Regions from separate parts of the Pseudonocardia sp. D17 genome, predicted to be linked through region 1. Evidence: riboswitches for the same ligand, from Rfam matches in the RefSeq annotation. Region 1 holds a riboswitch; the other holds the start of a gene.

Region 1 (7,431 bases):
CGACGCGTTCTTCGCCCAGCCGTCCGGCCTCGCCGTCGGCACCGACGCCACCCTGTGGGTCGCCGACTCCGAGACCTCGGCGGTGCGCTCGGTCGTCGCGTCCCCCGCGGCGGGCGCGGCGGTCACGACCGCCGTCGGGCTCGGGCTGTTCGACTTCGGGTTCCGCGACGGGTCCGCGCCCGACGAGGCGCTGCTGCAGCACCCGCTCGGCGTCGCCGTGCTGCCCGACGGCTCGGTCGCGATCGCCGACACCTACAACGGCGCGCTGCGCCGCTACGACCCCGCGACCCGCACCGTGTCGACGCTGGCCCGGGACCTCCGCGAGCCCTCCGACGTCCTGGTCGACGGCGACACGCTCGTCGTCGTCGAGTCGGCCGCGCACCGGCTCGTGCGGCTGCCCGTCCCGGCGGGCGCCCGGGTCGACGCCGGAGCACACCGCGTCCACCGGTCCCGCACGGATCTCGCCCCCGGCCCGCTGCGGCTCACGGTCGCCTTCACCCCGCCCACCGGCCAGCACCTCGACGACCGCTTCGGCGATCCGACCTCGCTGACCGTCGGCGCCTCCCCGCCGTCGCTGCTCGTGAGCGGTGCCGGCACCGCACCCGGCCTGGTGCGCTCGGTGGAGCTCGCCGCCGACGTCGCCGAAGGGATGCTGTCGGTCAGCGTCGCCGCCGCGGCGTGCGACGAGGGCGACGGCGTCTTCGCGGCCTGCCACCGCTACCAGCAGGACTGGGGGATCCCGGTCCGGCTCGTCGAGGGGGCGCCCGCGGAGCTCACGCTGGACCTGCGCGCGGTGTGACCCTCGCCCGCCGGGGCGCGCGTCAGAGACCGGACCAGAACCGGGTCAGCGCCGCCGCACCACGGGCCGGGTCCTGCGTCATCCACCAGTGCCCGAGGCCGTCGAGGGTCTCGACCTGCGCGCCCGCCCGCTCCGCCGCCCGCAGCCGCTGTTCCTCGGTGCCGGCGAACGTGTCCTCGGACGGCATGATCGCCAGGCCCGGGCGCTGTGCGGCGGCTGCCAGCCCCGCCCCGAGGTCGGCCATGACCGGCTGCGCGGCCGAGCGGTAGAGCCGCAGGATGCACTCGCCCATCGTGTCGTCGAACCCGGCGGCCACCCGGTCGGCCACCGCCGCGTCCATCCCGCGGGCCGCCAGGCGCCGCGCGCGCTCCGCGACCGGGCTGGCCGCCATCGTCTCGACCGCGCGCTCACCCTCCCCCGGCGTCTGCCAGCACTGCGCGAGCTCGTGCCATACGTACTCCGGGTCGAAGACGCCGACGACGTCGCTCGCCCAGCTGCGCACCAGGTCCGGGCGCGCCATGACGGCGTTGAGCACGTGGCCGCCACCCCAGTCGTGGCCGACCAGGTCGATCTCGGCGCCGCCCGCGGTCAGCTCCTCCAGCTCCCCGACCAGCCAGTCGCGGTACGCCTCGACCGTCGCCGGGAACCCGTCGGGGAGCGGCGCCCCGAACCCCGGTGGGGACAGCCTGACGACCGGCCGCTCGGCACCGAGGTGCGCGACCAGCGGGCCCCAGACGGCTGCGATCTCCGGGTTCCCGTGCACGAGTACTACGGTCATGGGGAAACCGTAGCCAGCGGGAACGACGATCCCGCGGTCGAGACGGTCACCCGACGGGGGCTTTGTCGGGGGTCGACGGGGCCGCTGTTAGCATGGATGACCGAGCGCACGGCGTGCTCGCTCGATCCGGGTCGCACGATCCGCGGTACGGGTCGCAACGCCGGCCCCCGTACACGTTCCAGGCAGGAAGACTCGAGGCAAACGCGTGGCCAACATCAAGTCCCAGATCAAGCGGGTCAAGACCAACGAGAAGCGCCGCCAGCGCAACAAGGCGGTCAAGTCGTCGGTGCGGACCGCCATCCGTCGGTTCCGTGAGGCGGCCGAGGCGGGCGAGACCGAGAAGGCCGTCGAGCTGCAGCGCGCCGCCGCCAAGGCCCTCGACAAGGCCGCCAGCAAGGGTGTGATCCACCGCAACCAGGCCGCCAACCGCAAGTCGGCGATCGCCCGGCGCGCCCACGCCCTCTCCTCCTCGGAGAGCTGAGCGGCTCCGGCGCCCACGCCGGACCCACACCTCGACGGCGCCGTCCGCACTGCGGACGGCGCCGTTGGTGTGTTCGCAGGACGCCCCCGCTCGCACTCCGGCCGCTGGCCGGGCCGAGTCGACCCGGCGAGGCCGTCAGGCGCCGTGGGTCGGGGCTGAGCGGGTCGGGGCTGAGCGGGTCGGGGCTGAGCGGGTCGGGGCTGAGCGGGTCGGGGCTGAGCGCCGGAGCTGGGGGCGGGCCGAGTCCGTGCGAGTCGTGGCCCTGCTGCGAGTCGAGGCCGCGCTCCTGGGCACGGGGAGAGCCTTGCGGTTGCGCGCGAGAACCCGAGCGCAACCTCACCGTCGTCCCTGGCCGATCGGCAGCTCAGGTTCGCGCGAGAACCCGAGCGCAACCCCACTGTCGCCCTCGGCCCGATCGCCAGCACTCAGGTTGCGCGCGACGGCCCGCACGCAACCCCACCGTCCTCCCCCAGGCCCGATCGCCAGCACTCACGTTGCACCGACTCGCCCGCACGTAACCCCACCGCCGCCCCCGGCCCGACGGCAGCACTCAGGTTGCGCCCGACCGTCCGCGCGGAACCTCGCCGTCCTTCCCGGCCCGATCAACAGCACTCAGGTTGCGCACGACGGCCCGCGGGCAACCTCGGCGTCGTCCCCGGCGCAGTGGACAGCGCAGCGGTCGCGCTCGGGGACGGGGCCACGCCTCGGGCGCACGCGGCATTCGTCGGGAGGCTCTGGGATCACGACCGGGCTCCGCACTGTAGCCGGCGGCAGTGCCCGGCGAGGTCCACGACGAGGGACGGGGCGACACCCGACCCGCGAGCAGGTGCGGGTCAGCGGATGTCGCGGGCGTCGATGATGCGACGCACTGCGCGCTCCAGGGCGAACTCCGGGTCGGCGGCCGCGCCCTTGACGTCGGCATTGGCCTCGGCGGCGGCCGCGAACGCGACGGTGAGCCCCTCCGGCCGCCACGACCGCACCTGCCCTTGCGCCTTGCGGATCTTCCACGGTGGCATCCCGAGGGTCCCGGCGAGCCGGTTGGGGTCGCCGCGTCCGGCCGCACCGACCTTCGCCAGGGTGCGGACGGCGTCGGCGAGAGCGTCGGCGACGAGCACCGGCGCGACGCCGAGCACCAGCGCCCACCGCAGCGCCTCCAGCGCGCCCTCGCGGTCGCCGGCCACGACCTTGTCCGCGACGGTGAACCCCGTCGCCTCGGCCCGGCCGCGGTGGTAGCGCCGGACGGCCTTCTCGTCGACGACCCCGCCGGTGTCCGCAACCAGCTGGCCGGCCGCCGATGCCAGCTCCCGCAGCTCCGAACCGACTGCCTCGAGCAGCACGTCGACCGCGTCGCCGGTGATCTTCCCGCCGAGCCGGCGGACCTCGGCCCTGACGAAGTCGGCCCGCTCGGCCGGGCGGGTCAGCCGCTCGCAGCGGGTGACGGCCGCTCCGGCCTTGCGCAGGTCGTCGGCGAAGGACTTGCCACGGGCACCACCCTGGTGCTGCAGGACCAGCACGATCCCGTCGGCGGGCTCGGCGGCGTAGCGAAGTACGGCGGCGACCATGTCCTTGCCCGCCTCCTGCGCCGCGGAGAGGACGACCACGCGCCCCTCGGCGAACAGCGACGGGCTGAGGTGCTCGGCCAGCTCCTGGGCGTCGACCTCGCTGGTGCGCAGCCGCCGGACCTCGGTCTCGGGGTCGGCCGCGCGCGCCCGGACGACGACCTCCTGCACGGCCCGCTCGGCGAGCAGCTCCTCCTCGCCGATGACGAGGTTGACGGGCTCGGGGCGGCCGTCCGAGGCGGCTGGGGTCACGTCCACCATCGTCGCCCACGACGGGCCGCAGCCGTGACCCGCCTCCCACATCACGGACCATGCCTTCGCGAGGACGACGCCGGTGTCGTACGGTAATGGGTGAACGTGACCGCGGTCTGCCGCGGGACAACCGAATATGGCTCATCCAGAGGGGCAGAGGGAACGGCCCGTTGAAGCCCCGGCAACCGGCGTCGCACGACCATCGCGCGTGACGATCACGGTGCCAATTCCGACCCGCACGTCGCGGGGAAGATGAGGAGATCTTCCGATGACCCTTACTGCCGCTGCGCAGACCACCTCCCTCGATCTGGGCCCCGCCCGAGCCCTGTCTTGTCGTGAGTGCGGCCACGAGACCCCGCTGGCCGCGGAGTTCGCCTGTCCCGAGTGTTTCGGGCCCCTCGAGGTGGCCTACGACTTCCCGGCGGTGACCAGGGAGTCGATCCAGGCCGGCCCGCAGTCGATCTGGCGCTATCGCGACCTGCTCCCCGTGCCGTCCGACGTGCAGTCGCACCCGAACACCGAGCCCGGGATGACCCGGCTGATCAAGGCCGACCGGCTGGCCGCCGCGCTGGGTGTGCGGTCGCTCTGGGTCAAGGACGACACCGGCAACCCGACGCACTCGTTCAAGGACCGCGTCGTCGCCGTCGCGCTCGCCGCCGCCCGCGAGCTGGGCTTCACCGTGCTGTGCTGCCCGTCGACCGGGAACCTGGCCAACGCCGTCGCCGCCGCGGCCGCCCGCGCGGGCTGGGACTCCGTCGTGCTGATCCCCTCGTCGCTGGAGAAGGCCAAGGTCCTCACCACCGCGGTCTACGGCGGCACGCTGCTGGCCGTCGACGGCAACTACGACGACGTCAACCGGCTCGCCACCGAGCTCGCCGCCGAGCACGAGGAATGGGCGTTCGTCAACGTCAACGTCCGTCCGTACTACGCGGAGGGCTCGAAGACGCTGGGCTACGAGGTCGCCGAGCAGCTCGGCTGGCGGCTGCCCGAGCAGATCGTCGTCCCGATCGCGTCGGGGTCGCAGCTGACCAAGGTCGACAAGGGGTTCGCCGAGTTCGGCAAGCTCGGCCTGGTGGATGCGACGCCGTACAAGGTGTTCGGCGCCCAGGCCACCGGCTGCTCGCCCGTCGCGAAGGCGTTCGAGGACGGGCACGACGTCGTCCAGCCCGTGCGGCCGGACACGATCGCCCGCTCGCTCGCGATCGGCAACCCCGCCGACGGCCCCTACGTCCTCGACGCGGTCCGCCGCACCGGTGGCGCGATCGGGCACGTGTCCGACGACGAGGTGCGCGACGGCATCCAGCTGCTCGCCCGGACCGAGGGCGTGTTCGCCGAGACCGCGGGCGGTGTCACCGTCGCGACCGCGAAGAAGCTCATCGAGGCCGGCAAGATCGACCCCGACGCCGAGACCGTCCTGCTCATCACCGGTGACGGCCTGAAGACCCTCGACGCCGTCGCCGACCGGGTCGGCCCGACCGCCACGGTCGCGTCGAGCAGCAAGGCCGTCAAGGAGGCCCTCGCCGGGCGCGGCTGATCCCGCCCGCACCGCCCGTCGAGATCGTCGGCGGCGGGCGGGCAACGGGTCGCCACGGGAGACGACGGCCGGGCGCTCCGGCTCGTCCCCCGCGACGACGGCCGTGTCGCCGTCGTGATCGGTGCGGCGGACGACGACGCCCGCGCCACTGAGCACGGCGAGCAGCGGTTCGTTGGGGTGGTGGTAGGTGTTGCCGGCCCCGACCGACACCAGCGCGACGCGCGGCGCGACGGCAGCGAGGAACTCCCGCGACGAGTAGCGCGAGCCGTGGTGCGGCACCTTGAGGACGTCGGCCTGCAGCGGCACGTGCGAGGCGAGCAGATCGGCCTGGGCCGCGAGCTCGACGTCGCCGGTGAGCAGCACCGATCCGGCACGGGTCTGTGCCCGCATCACCAGCGACCCGTCGTTGACGGCGGTACCGTCGTCGGGATCGACGTCGGGCGCCGGGTGCAGCGGTCCGAGCACGTCGATCACCAGCGAGGGCCAGCTCAGCCGCCTGCCGGGGTCGAGAGTGACGACGGTCGTCCCCGCCCGCGCAGCCTGCGCCTGAATCCTGCGCAGCGCTGCCAGAGGCTGCCGTGACGGTCCGACGGCGATGCCCCCGACCGTTCGCCCGCGCAGCGCGCCCGCCATCCCGCCGACGTGGTCGGCGTGCAGGTGGCTGACGATCACGAGATCGAGGACGCGCACCCCGAGGCGGGCGAGGCAGTCGTCGGTCGGGCCGTCGTCGGGACCCGCGTCGACGAGTACCGCGTGCCCCGGTGAGCCGGTCGCCAGCACGAGCGAGTCGCCCTGCCCGACGTCGCACACCACGACGGCCCAGCCGCCCGGCGGCCAGCCGACCGGGACGACCCTCGTCGGCACCAGGACGAGCAGCAGCCCGACGAGAACCGCGAGCAGCAGCGCGCGGACCCGCCGGGAGCGGGTGAGCACGCCGACCACGACGATCACCGCGACGAGCAGCAGCGCGCCCGGCCAGCCCGCCGGCCACGGCACGACACCTCCGGGGATCGCCGCGGCGTGGTCGGCGACGAGCACCAGCCAGCCCACCTCTGGGCTCGCGAGCCAGGCACACACGACCGCCGGCCCGCTGCCGACGACCGAGACGAGCGCGGCGAGCACCCCGAGCACGGTCGCGGGTGCGACGACGGGCGCGGCCAGCAGGTTCGCCACGAGCGAGACGAGGCTGACCGTCCCGCTCAGCCCGGCGACCAGCGGCGCCGTCGCCAGCCCGGCCGCGGCCGGAACCACGATCGACTCGGCGACCCCCGGCGGGACGCCACGGGCCCGCAGCCGCCGGACCCAGCCGGGCGCGACGAGCACGAGCGCCGCGGTCGCCGCGGCCGACAGCGCGAACCCCGGATCGACCGCCAGCCGTGGCGAACCGAGCAGCAGGACCACGACGGTCCCGGCGAGTGCGGGCACGGCCGACCTGCGGCGGCCCAGCGCCAACGCCAGCAGGACGATCCCACCCATCACCGCCGCCCGCAGCACGCTCGGTGACGGCCGCGCGAGGACGACGAACCCGAGCAGCGCGAGTACCGCGCCCACCGCGCACGTCCTGGGCCCGGCACGCAGCAGCCGCAGGAGGAACAGCACCGCCCCCGCGACGACGGCGAGGTTCGCTCCGCTGACGGCGGTCAGGTGGGTGAGCCCCGCGGCGCGGAAGTCGTCGGCCACCTCGGGTGACTGGTCACGGGTGTCGCCCACCGCGAGGCCCGGCCAGAGCCCGGCGGACCGCTCGGGCAGCGTCCGGGACGCGGCGCGCAGACCGTCGCGCAGCCCGCCTGCGGCGGTCTGCCACCACGGCGCGGGGCCGACCTCGGCGGGCGACCCGCGGACGCGCAGCACGGCGATCGTCAGGTCGTGGCGGGCGGCCGGTGCGAGCAGCCCCTCGGCGCGGACCGACTGCCCGGGGAGCAGCACCTCCCAGCCCTCGGCCGGCGCCAGCAGCAGGACCCGGCCCCCGGAGGTCCACACCCCGGCGCCGGCCCGCGCCTGGTCGAGCGAAGCGGTGATCGTGACCTG
Region 2 (7,431 bases), on a different contig from region 1:
ACCGTGGGTGCGGACGAGACGAACTCCCCCGCGTGCCGCTCACCGACGGCGTACGAGTCGAACCCCAGACGCTCCGCCAGCACCGCGGTCTCCACGACCCGGCGCAGCCGCTCGTGGACCGAGACGATCTCCCCGGTCACCGGGTGCGGTGTGTGCGGGACGATGTCGAGAACCTGGAACCTCATTGAACCCCTTCTCCGGTGTGGCCGGGGCGGCGGTCGACGAGCCGTGCGCTCATCGGGCCCGCGCCCACTCCCCGTCGAGCGCCCGGGAGATCCGGTTGACCGACAGCACGGTGGCGGCGATCGTCAGGCCCGGCAGCGCGCACAGCCACCACGACGTCGCCAGGTAGTTGCGACCCTCGGCGATCAGCGAGCCCCACTCCGGCGCGGGCGGCGGCGCGCCGTAGCCGAGGAACGACAGCGAGGAGATGGCGAGGATCGCCAGCCCGAACTCCAGCACGGCGAGCACCAGCACCGGGCCGGCCGCGTTGGGCAGCACGTGCCGCGCGAGCGTCACGTGCCGGCGGGTGCCGATCGCCCTGGCCGCCTCGACGTAGGTCGACTGCCGGATGCGCAGGGTCTCCGCCCGCATCACCCTGGCGAAGCTCGCGACGCTGGCCACCCCCACCGCGATCGCCACCTTCACCGTGCCGTAGCCGAGCGCGGTGATCAGCGCGAGCGAGAGCAGGATCGCCGGGATCGACAGCAGCACGTCGACGACGCGCATGAGCGCCTCGTCGACCCAGCGGCCGACGAAGCCCGCGAGCAGGCCGATCAGCCCGCCGACGACGAGCGCCACCGCGACGGCGATCAGCGTCGCCTGCAGCGACAGCGACGCGCCGTGCACGACGCGTGTGTAGAGGTCGCGGCCCAGGTAGTCGGTCCCGAACACGTGCGCGCCGCTGGGCGGGCGCAGTTTGTCGGCGACGACCCCGACGTTCGGGTCGCCCGGCGCCAGCACGCCCGGCGCGAACGCGGCGAGCAGCACCAGCGCCACGACGACCACCGCAGCGAGGAGCCCCGGTCTGCGGCCGAGGAAGCGCAGCAACCGTCGGCGCCGCTCCTTGCGCGACAACGGCTCGGACCGGGCCACGCCCGCGGGCGCGGCGGCCTCCGTCGAGTCCGGCCTGATCAGCAGCTCGGTCATGCGGTCGCCGGCACCCCCCTCGTGATCCTCGGGTCGAGCACCGGGTACACCAGGTCGACCAGCAGGTTGACGCCCACGAACACCACCGCGGAGAACAGCACGATCCCCTGGACCATCGGGATGTCCTGGACGCCGACGGCCTGCACCATGAGCCGGCCCAGTCCCGGCCGGGTGAAGACGGTCTCCACCACGACCGTCCCGGCGAGCAGGTTGCCGGCCACGTAGCCGAGCACCGTCAGCGCCGGGATGACGGCGTTGGGCAGCGCGTGGCGCAGGTGGATCGCGCCGCGCCCGACGCCCTTCGCCCGTGCGGTCTGGACGTACGCCTCGTCGAGCGCGGTCTGCAGGCTCTTCGCGAGCACCTGCGCGACCAGCGCGCCCGTCGGCAGGCCGAGCGTCACCGACGGCAGGACCAGCGACCGGAAGCCGGTCGACCCCACCGACGGCAGCAGGTGCAGGTCGAACGCGAAGATCTGCACCAGCATCAGCCCGACCCAGAACACCGGCAGGGAGACCGCCAGCGACGGGAGCGCCATGAGGCCCTGGCGCAGCCAGCGGAACCGTGTGTAGGTCGCGACGACCGCCACCACGGTGCCCAGCACGACGGCGACGAGCAGGCCGCCGAGCGCGATCTGCAGCGTGGGTGGCAACGCCGCCAGGACGGCGCTCCGCACGTCCTCGCCGGTCTGGATGGACGTGCCCAGGTTCCCGTGCAGCGCCTCCCACAGCCGGTTGCCGTACTGCACGACCACCGGCTGGTCGAAGCCGTAGCGCGCCTTGAGCGCCTCGATCGCGGCGGGCGAGAGCGGCTCGCCGTCGAGCCCGCCGCTCGCCATCGTCGTGACCGGGTCGCCGGGCAACAGGTACAGCACGGCGAAGCTGACGGTGTAGGCGGCCCACAGCACCGCGACCGCGGTGACGATGCGCCGCACCAGGTACCGGGTCACGACGGGGTCACCCGCTCGGTCGGCACGGTCACGACGTTCCCCCTATCACGACTTCCCCCGGGTCACTTCCCCCGCGCACGACGAGCTCCGTTCCTCGAACCGTCAGGCCGAATTCCACGCGTCGTGCAGCTGGATGCGCGACGACGCGTCGAACGTGACGCCGTGCACGGTCGGCCCCACCGCCAGCACCGTCGTCAGCTCGACGACCGGCACGTAGAAGCCCTGCGTGAGCAACAGCTGCTGGGCCTGGCCGACGAGCCGGGTGCGCTCGGCCGGGTCCGGCTCGCCCGCCTGGGCCACCAGCACCGGCTCGAGCGGGCTCTGCGGAATCCGGTAGAAGTTGGAGCCGGCGACCGAGAACTGGCTGCGCAGCAGGTCGGGATCGGCCCGGGTCAGGTTGCCCCACAGTGCGGTGAAGTCGCCCGCGGCCTGCTGGCTCGCCAGCTGCGCGACCGGGACCTGCTGGATCCGGATGTCGATGCCGACGGCCTTGGCCTGCTGCTGGATCAGCTCCAGCGCCGGCTGGTTGGTCCCGGCGACCGGGGCGTAGGTGACCGGGATCGTGAGCTCCTGGCCGTCCTTGGCGCGGATGCCGTCGGGCCCGGGGACCCAGCCGGCCGCGTCGAGGACGGACCGCGCCTTGGCCGCGTCGAAGACGACGAGCGCCGACTCGTCGGCGTAGGACGGCGTCGTCGAGGCCAGCACGCTGGTCGCCGCCCTGGTCTGCGACGGGAAGACCCCGCCCACGATGTCCTGGCGGTTGATCGCCAACGACAGAGCCTGTCGCACAGCGGGATCGGCGACGACGGGCTTGCTGAGGTTGAACCCGATGCCGAACACGATTCCCGGGTTGGAGCGGGCGAGCAGCTGGTCGCCGGCACCCGTCAGGGGCGCCTCGTCCTGCTGCCCGATGCTGCCGATCGCGTCGACCTCACCGGACTGCAGCGAGCCGGTCCGGACACCGGACTCCGGCACGATCGTGAACCGCAGGGTGTCGAGGTACGCCTCGCCCGGGTGGGCGAACAGCGACGAGCCCCAGTCGTAGCCCGGCCGCTTGGCGAGCGTGATCGACGCGTTCTTGACATAGCTCTGCAGCGTGAACGGACCCGAGCCGATCACACCGGCGCAGCGGTCGTCGTCGGACCTGGCGACCGAGGCCGGCGACAGGATCCCGAGGCTGTGGGTCGAGGTTGCCTGCAGGAACTGGACGTTCGGCTGGGTGAAGCTCACGGTGAGCTGCGTCGGGCTCTGCACCGTCGTCCCCGCGTACCCGGCGAGGTAGCCCTTCGCGAGCGCCGCGCGGACCCCGAGCGACGGGATGCGGTCGAAGTTGGCCTTCACCGCCGCGGCGTCGAGCGGGGTGCCGTCGGAGAACGTGACCCCGGTCCGCAGGGTGAAGGTGAAGCTCCTGGCGTCCGGGGAGGTCTGCCACGCCGTGGCCAGCCACGGCTTCAGTTCTCCGGTCCTCGGGTCCTGGTCGGTCAGCGAGTCGACCAGCTGACGCACGGAGTAGATCGTGTCGTTGCTCGCGACCTGCTGGGGGTCGACACAGCCCGCGTCGCTGCCGACGGCGAAGGTGAGCGTGCCGCCGGCCCGCGGCGGACCCGCGTCGGCCTCCGTTCCCGAGCTCCCCCCGCCGCAGGCGGCCAGCACCAGTGCGGCGGCGGCGAGGAGGGCCGGGAACATCGCTGCCCGGCGCGATCGTGCGGTCATCGGTGGTTCCTTCTTCGGGAGGGAGCGTCCCCGTCGGCGGGTGGGCCGGACGGGGCCGGTCGTGGTCGGCGGTCGGACGGGTTCGGGGTCAGGACGGCGCGTGGCCGGTGTGGTTCGCCGAGGCCCACGGGCGGGTGCAGGCCGAGGTTGTCGCGCAGGGTCGAGCCCGTGTACTCGCTGCGCATCCTGCGCCGTCGAGGGCGACGGCGAGACGGAGGTGGGCCATGAGGTGACCTCTCGTGCACGAGCGTGGACGGGCCAGGGTCGTCAGACCCGACAGACCGCTCCGGCCGTGCGCTTGAGGTCGACGTGCAACCGCCGCACTCCCAGGAACATCGCATCCTCCATCGCTCCCGGCTTTAGCACCCGCACCCGCTCGGGCGGGGGGTTGCTGCGGCGTCGTCGAGCCAGGTCTCTCGGCCGCTCTGGATGGTGTGTCCCCGGAGGAACTTCTGCACTCTACGTACATGGACGCGGGCGGCGTCAATCCTCCGGGCGACGATGTGACACACACGGACCGAAACGCGGTGTCGACGGGATCGACCTGTCCGAACACCGCGGCCCCGATCCCATTCCGCAGGACGATTCGGGATGCGGTCGCCGATGCGCCGGACATTCGGCTCGGGACGCGACGGCCCCGTCGGCGGCCGGGCGCCTGCCCGGCCGCCGGCGTCGCGGCGCCCGCCGCGGGCGGGATCAGGGTCGTGTGGGCTCGCCGGGCACGGCCGGGGTGCTCGGCGCGCCGGCCGGGCCGGTGGGCCGCGGCGGCTGCAGCGCCGGCGCGCGCCGCAACGCCGCGCGGGCGATCGCGAGCTCGTGCGCGACCTCCGCCGCGATCAGCTCGACGTGCAGCGCACCCGCGTCCGGGTCACCGAGCAGCGCCCGGTTGCGTTCCAGGAGCGACTCGAGGCCGTCGAGCAGCCGGGCGGCGATGTGCGCGCGGCGCCGCTCCCGTGGCGAGGGCTCCGCGGAGATCGAGCGGGCAGGTGCGGGCAGGGTGTGGATGGGCGGGGTGTGAGTGGGCGGGGTGTGAGTGGGCGGGGTGTGAGTGGGCACGGCGTCGACGGACATGGCGTTGCTCCGATGTCGGGAGGGGTGACCGGGGGGGCGGGCGGGGTCACCGACAGAGCGCGGCCTCCGTGCGTCCGAAGTCGACGTGACGACGCCGCGACAACGCCGGCCGGGTGCCGTCCATGACGTCCTCCATCGACCCCGGCGGGAGCACCCGCACCCGCACGGGGCGGGGGGTTGCTGCGGCGTCGTCGAGCCGGGTCTCTCGGCCGCTCTGGATGGGTCTGCTGCCACTGTAGGCAGCGAGGCCCGCGGGGTGTCAATACCGGAGTGTCGATACGGAGCCGCCGGCGACGGGATGCAGCGGCGGCCGACGGGGAACAGGCTTAAGCGCCGCCGAGCCGGGTATGGACCGATATGCCTGCCGTCGTCCACGGGTCCGCGCGGACCCCCGTCCGCACCGAGGACCGCACGTGATCCTTCTCTGTCCTCCCGGGGTGTACAAGGCCCAGTCCGACACCCACCTGCTCGCCGGCCGCGTCGCCCAGCTCGCACACGGGCGGCACGTCCTCGACCTCGGCACCGGAACCGGGGCGCTCGCGCTCACCGGCGCGCGGGCCGGGGCGCAGTCCGTGACCGCCGTCGACCTCTCCCGACGCTGCGTCGCCACCACGCGGCTGAACTTCCTGCTGCACCGCACACCCGTCCGGGTCCACCGCGGCGACCTGTACGAGCCGGTGCGCGGCCGCCGGTTCGGGCTGATCGTCGCCAACCCGCCGTACGTGCCGTCGGAGACCTCGGTCCTGCCCCGGCACACCCGCGGCCGCAGCTGGGACGCGGGCCCGACCGGGCGCGCGATCCTCGACCGGATCTGCGACGGCGCGCCCGAGCACCTCGAGGACGACGGCACGCTGCTGCTGGTGCACTCCGCGGTGTGCGGCCCCGAGCGCACGCTCGAGCGGCTCGCCGCCGCCGGGCTGGCGGCCGACGTCGTCGACCGCGCGCGCATCCCGTTCGGGCCGGTGATGCGCTCGCGTGCCCAGCTGCTCGAGCGCAGCGGTCTCATCGAGCCGGGCGCACACCTCGAGGAGCTGGTCGTCGTCGAGGCCCGTCGTGGTTGAGCACCGGCTCGGGCGGCCGGAGCCGACCCGCATCGTGCTGACCGAGGAGGGCCCGGCTCTGGTCAGCGGCCCGGTCGAGCTGGAGCTGCCCGACGGGTCGCGGGTGCGCTCGGACCGCGCCGTCACCGCCGTGTGCCATTGCCGCCGCAGCAAGCGCTACCCGATCTGCGACGCGAGCCACCGGCGCAAGGTGCGACAGGAAGGACGTGAGGCATGACCGGGACGCTGGACCGCCCCCGTACCGCGGCGCCCGAGCTGCCCACGCCGCGCGGACCGCTGTCCGGGGCCGTCGTCGCCGCGTTGCGCGGCGATCCGGTCCCCGCCGTCGACACCGCGGACGCCGACCCCTACGGCGACGACCTGCAGCTCGCGCTGCACTGCTGCTACGAGCTGCACTACCGGGGGTTCGCCGGCGTCGACGACGACCGCGAGTGGGACCCGGCGGTCCTCGGCCTGCGCCGGGAGCTGGAGCAGGTCTTCCTCGCGGCGCTGCGGGCCGACGTCGAACCGGGCGACGACGTCGCCGCCGAGGTGGAGTCGTTGCTCGTCGAGCCGGTGGGGCCGGGGGTGCGCGGGGTGTCGCACCACCTGCAGCGCGACGGGACCCTCGGGCAGCTGCGCGAGTACGTCGCGCACCGGTCGATCTATCACCTCAAGGAGGCCGACCCGCAGGCGTGGGTGATCCCGCGGCTGTCGGGGCCGGCGAAGGCGGGCCTGGTCACCGTCGAGCACGACGAGTACGGCTCGGGACGTCCCGAGCGCATGCACTCCACGCTGTTCGCGGAGATGATGGTCGAGATCGGGCTGAGCGACGCGTACGGCGCCTACGTCGAGCAGGCCCCCGGCGCCACACTCGCCGAGGTGAACCTCATGACCCTGTGCGGGCTGCACCGCGGGCTGCGGGGCGCGTCCGTCGGGCAGTTCGCGATGGTCGAGCTGACGTCGTCGCCGGGGTCCGAGCGGCTGGTCAAGGCCATGCGCCGGCTGGGCTGCGGGCCCGCCGCGATCCGGTTCTACGACGAGCACGTCGAGGCCGACGCGGTGCACGAGCAGGTCGTGCGGCGCAGCGTGCTCGACCCGCTGCTGGCCGCGGAACCGGAGCTGGCGGCCGACGTCGTCTTCGGGATCCGCGCGAGCTCGCTGCTCGCGGAGCGGATGGGCGAGCACCTGCTGGGGTGCTGGGAGCGCGGCACGACGAGCCTGCGCACCACCCCCGCCGGGTCCGCGGGCTGACAGGTGTCGGTCGAGGTCGAGCCTGTCGACGCGGGGTTCTGGGACGACGGCGCGGACCTCGCGGCGTGCCTGCGCGAACCGGTCCCCCGCATCCCGCCGCACTTCGGCTACGACAGCATCGGCTCGCAGCTGTTCGAGGAGATCACCGAGCTGCCCACGTACTACCTCACGCGGGTGGAGCGGACGCTGCTCGGCCGGCACGCCGCCGAGGTCGCCGCGGCGCTCGACACCCCCCGGCTCGCGGAGCTGGGCAGCGG

What was found. Region 1 has a riboswitch for S-adenosylmethionine ahead of thrC (threonine synthase). Riboswitches for the same ligand answer to the same signal wherever they lie in the genome.
Region 2: another riboswitch for S-adenosylmethionine. It lies ahead of PSD17_RS18660 (ABC transporter substrate-binding protein); the one in region 1 lies ahead of thrC (threonine synthase).

The regions. Positions count from the first base shown of each region.
Region 1 is NZ_BPRG01000234.1:70,043-77,473, forward strand. It holds gene PSD17_RS32060 (NHL domain-containing thioredoxin family protein) at 1-799, shown strand, start outside; gene PSD17_RS32065 (alpha/beta fold hydrolase) at 822-1,577, opposite strand; gene rpsT (30S ribosomal protein S20) at 1,783-2,058, shown strand; gene holA (DNA polymerase III subunit delta) at 2,892-3,878, opposite strand; SAM riboswitch class I at 4,008-4,128, shown strand; gene thrC (threonine synthase) at 4,138-5,403, shown strand; partial or broken gene PSD17_RS32085 (DNA internalization-related competence protein ComEC/Rec2) at 5,572-7,431, opposite strand, start outside.
Region 2 is NZ_BPRG01000113.1:108,325-115,755, forward strand. It holds gene PSD17_RS18645 (LLM class flavin-dependent oxidoreductase) at 1-185, opposite strand, end outside; gene PSD17_RS18650 (ABC transporter permease) at 235-1,149, opposite strand; gene PSD17_RS18655 (ABC transporter permease) at 1,146-2,096, opposite strand; gene PSD17_RS18660 (ABC transporter substrate-binding protein) at 2,199-3,809, opposite strand; SAM riboswitch class I at 4,151-4,245, opposite strand; gene PSD17_RS18665 (hypothetical protein) at 4,506-4,880, opposite strand; gene PSD17_RS18670 (HemK2/MTQ2 family protein methyltransferase) at 5,294-5,941, shown strand; gene PSD17_RS18675 (CDGSH iron-sulfur domain-containing protein) at 5,934-6,158, shown strand; gene PSD17_RS18680 (iron-containing redox enzyme family protein) at 6,155-7,174, shown strand; gene PSD17_RS18685 (L-histidine N(alpha)-methyltransferase) at 7,178-7,431, shown strand, end outside.